DNA from 2 places in the Massilia sp. 2TAF26 genome. Region 1 is predicted to be linked to the other one. Evidence: predicted binding sites of a transcription regulator. Region 1 holds the regulator's gene; the other holds the start of a gene.
The links. Region 1 encodes LexA, which represses DNA repair genes until DNA is damaged. Its sites were predicted from a motif close to ACTGTATNNNNATACAGT; they were not measured.
Positions count from the first base shown of each region.

Region 2: the regulator LexA is predicted to act here: its motif matches at 1,150-1,167, upstream of dinB (DNA polymerase IV).

Region 1 covers NZ_JBFRFV010000044.1:16,788-18,961, forward strand. The annotation lists gene AB4Z32_RS26050 (tetratricopeptide repeat protein) at 1-7, shown strand, start outside; gene AB4Z32_RS26055 (tetratricopeptide repeat protein) at 82-846, shown strand; gene lexA (transcriptional repressor LexA) at 952-1,593, opposite strand; gene rpsF (30S ribosomal protein S6) at 1,877-2,174, shown strand, end outside.
Region 2 covers NZ_JBFRFV010000005.1:205,181-207,354, forward strand. The annotation lists gene AB4Z32_RS07520 (S8 family peptidase) at 1-1,058, shown strand, start outside; gene dinB (DNA polymerase IV) at 1,168-2,174, shown strand, end outside.

The sequences.
Region 1 (2,174 bases):
CAAGTAAGGATTGTTGAGCTGGCAGGGCTGTGGGGGTATGATAAATTTCTTTTTCACAGCCCTGCTTCACAGCTCTTTTCCATGAAGACTCTCCTGTTATGCGTCGCATTGCTGGCGGCCGGCTCCGTCCGTGCCGACGAGCTGGCCGATGCCGACGCCCTGTTCGCCAAGAAGGCTTATCCAGAAGCCCTGCAGAAGTACACCAGGCTGGCCAATGCCGGCAACGTCACGGCCCAGCAGCACCTGGGCGAAATGTATTTTTACGGCGAAGCCGGCGCCATCGACATGGACAAGGCCACCGCCTGGTTCCGCAAGGCGGCGGCCAAAGGCAATGCCGTCGCCATCGCCTCGCTCGAGATGATGAAGCAGCGCGAGGTCCGCCGCGCCGACATCGACTACTGGATGACGAAATACGACGGCTCGGATGTCCGTACCGACGAGTACCGCTGCCCGGCGCCGCGCTTCCCGGCGGTGTCGCGCCAGACCGAGGAGATCGACCGCTACAGCGCGAAGATGAAGACCTGGCAGGATTGCTACAACCGCTATGCCGAGCACCTGAATGCGGTCACCCCGCTGAGCAAGCGTATTCCCGAGGACATCCGTAAACTGATGACCAAGGCCGAATACGAGACGGCAAGCAAGCACCTGGACGCGGTGCAGGAGGGGCTGTCGGAAGACGCCAGGATCAGCGCCAAGATGGTCGTGGCCGACTTCACGGTCTGGCGCGACGCCACCGACGCCTATGTCAGCCAGCACAACGAGATCGTCAAGAGCGGGCCGACGCCCGAACGCGAGAAGGACCTGGAAGCGCGCAAGAACAACTATAACGGCGCAGGCACGAAGTAAGCCGTCCGCCGAATGAGAAACGCCCCGCAGGCGCAAGCCGGGCGGGGCGTTTATTTTGCCAAGTGGCAAAAATTAGTGCCGGCTCGGTGCCGGCTTAGTGCCAGCTCAGTGCCAAGAGCGCAGCAGGCCGACGGCCAGGCCTTCGAGCGCGAACTCGTCGGTGTGCGGATCGACCGTGATGACGGAGAAGTCCGGGTTTTCCGGCAGCAGTTCGATGGTGCCGCCGCTCTTGCGGTAGCGCTTGACGGTGACTTCGTCGCCGATGCGGGCGACCACGATCTGGCCGTTCTTTGCCGAATCCACTTTCTTGACGGCCAGGAAGTCGCCGTCGCAGATGCCGGCGTCGCGCATCGACCAGCCCTTGACCTTCAGCAGGAAGTCGGGCTTGCTCGAAAACATGGCCGGGTCGACCGAGTAGGTGGCCTCGACGTGTTCCTGGGCCAGGATCGGCGAACCGGCGGCGACGCGGCCGACCAGCGGCAGCGACATCAGCAGGGCGGCCGGGACTGCCGGTGCCGGAGCGGGTTCGGCTGCGGCGCCGACCAGGCGGATGCCACGCGAGGTGCCGGGGGAGATTTCGATCGCGCCCTTGCGGGCCAGGGCCTGCAGGTGTTCCTCGGCCGCATTGGCCGAGCGGAAGCCCAGCTCCTGCGCGATTTCGGCGCGGGTCGGCGGGAAACCGGTGTTGTCGATCGCTTCCTTGATCAGGTTGAGGATCTGTTCTTGCCGTGCGGTGAGCTTGAGCATGTCAAAGATTAATTCGTAGGTGAGCGGTAGTGCGGGGCGAACCCGATACCCTGTATTTTTGTACAGTATTGCGCCGGGCGCAAGGGGAATCCGTGCGATTTGCCGGTTTTTTTTGCCTGCCGGGCACAGCCGATGCTCGGTAGGCAAGCCGGGCCGCCAACGCGGCCTCGAAATGGCGATTGAGCTCTTGACGTTTTTGCGGTTATAATGTCGGGCTTTCCCTTCCCACACTCGTCTTGACGCCGAGGTGGGCATTTGTTTAAACGTCCTTAAGGAGTGTTGCATGCGTCATTATGAAATCGTGTTTATCGTCCACCCGGACCAGAGCGAGCAGGTTCCGGCGATGATCGAGCGCTACAAGACCACGGTCACCTCGCGCGGCGGTAACATCCACCGCGTCGAAGACTGGGGCCGCCGTCAAATGGCTTACCAGATCCAGAAGCTGCCGAAGGCACACTACATCTGCATGAACATCGAGTGCGACAACGAGACCCTGGTCGAGCTGGAAACCGCATTCAAATTCAATGATGCCGTGCTGCGTCACCTGACCGTCAAGATGAAGAAGGCCGAAACCGCGCCGT
Region 2 (2,174 bases), on a different contig from region 1:
AGGCCAACAACGGCGTCGGTGTGGCCGGCATCGCCTACGGCGCGAAGATCGTCCCGGCCCGCGTGCTGGGCAAGTGCGGCGGCTATACCTCGGACATCGCCGACGCCATCGTCTGGGCCTCCGGCGGCGCCGTCACCGGCGTGCCGGCCAATGCCAACAAGGCGCGCGTGCTGAACCTGTCGCTGGGCGGCAGCGGCGCCTGCGACACCACCACCCAGAATGCGATCAACAGCGCCCGTTCGCGCGGCGCCGTGGTCGTGGTAGCGGCCGGCAACTCGAACATCAATGCCGCCAACTCGAATCCGGCCAACTGCGCCGGCGTGATCGCGGTGGCGGCGGTCGGCCGTACCGGCGGCAAGGCCTCGTACTCGAACTACGGCAGCGTGGTCGACGTGGCGGCGCCGGGCGGCGACAGCGGCGCGGGCATCCTGTCGACCTGGAACGCCGGCACCAGCACCCCGGCCGGCGACAATTACGGCTACATGATGGGCACCTCGATGGCGACCCCGCACGTGGCCGCCGTGGCCGCCCTGATGCTGTCGACGAACCCGAATCTGACGCCGGACGAAGTCGAGGCCAAGCTGAAGTCCACCGCGCGCGCCTTCCCGGCGGCCTGCTCGGGTTGCGGCGCCGGCATCGTCGACGCCGCAGCGGCCGTGAACGCCGTGGCGGCCGGCGCGACGGTCACGCCGCCGACGCAGAACGAGGTCGAGCCGAACAACTCGATCTCGGTCGCCAATCCGGTGAACGTCTCGGGCACCGTGGTCAAGGGCACGCTGTACGGTACGACCGACAACGACTACTTCGTGGTCCAGGTCCCGGCCGGCAAGACCCTGACCGCGACCCTGACCATGAACGCCGGCAGCGGCAGCACGGACTATGACCTGTACGCCTACAACAGCGCCGGCACCCAGCTGGCGATGAGCACCAACGGCGCGGGCACGCCGGACGCGGTGTCGGTCGCCAACGCCACCTCGGCGACTTCGCCGCGTTACGTCCGCGTGCGCTACCACACGGGTGTGTATGGCGCGTCGTACTCGCTGAAGTTTACCTGGTAAGCGGCTGGACAAGCAGTGAGACAAGGGCGCGCGACGCAGGTTGCGCGCCCTTTTTGCTTGCACTCTTGCATCATTCCCGCTTTCCCCTGATACTGTATGCAATTACAGTATGAACATCCCCCTCCGCAAGATCATCCACTGCGATTGCGACTGTTTCTACGCATCCGTCGAGATGCGGGACGACCCGTCGCTGCGCGGCCGGCCGCTGGCGGTCGGGGGACGGCCGGACCAGCGTGGCGTGGTCGCCACCTGCAACTACGAGGCGCGCCGCTTCGGCATCCATTCGGCGATGGCCACCGCCCAGGCGATGAAGCTGTGCCCGGAGCTGCTCCTGATCCCGCCGAACATGGAAAAGTACCGGATCGCATCAACCCAGATCATGGACATCTACCGCGACTACACGGAGCTGGTGGAGCCGCTGTCGCTGGACGAGGCCTACCTGGACGTGACGGCCTCACCGCACTGCAAGGGCAGCGCGACCCTGATCGCGCAGGAGATCCGCCGGCGCATCTTCGAGACCGTCGGCATCACCGCCTCGGCCGGGGTGGCGCCGAACAAGTTCGTGGCCAAGATTGCCAGCGACTGGAACAAGCCGGATGGCCTGTTCCTGGTGCGGCCGGAGGAGATCGATGATTTCGTCGCGGCGCTGCCGGTGAAAAAGCTGCATGGCGTCGGCAAGGTCACGGCGGCCAAGATGAATGGCCTGGGCGTGCAGACCTGCGCCGACCTGCGCGGCTGGAGCATGGCGAAGCTGCAGGAACATTTCGGGTCCTTCGGCGCCCGCCTGCACGACCTGTGCCGCGGCATCGACTACCGCGAGGTGAATCCGGTACGCGAGCGCAAGTCGATCAGCACCGAGGAAACCTATACGCCGGACGTGCCGGACCTGTCCGCCTGCCTGGCCCTGCTGCCGGAATTGATGGAGCACCTGCAGGGCCGCATCAAGCGCAACAATGCCGAAAAATTCATCAACAAGCTGTTCGTGAAAATCAAGTTCAACGACTTCCAGCAGACCACGGTCGAGTGCGTCGGCTATGCGCCCAACCTGGCGGTCTATACCCACCTGATGGAAACCGGCTGGCTGCGCGCCAGCCGGCCGGTGCGCCTGCTGGGCGT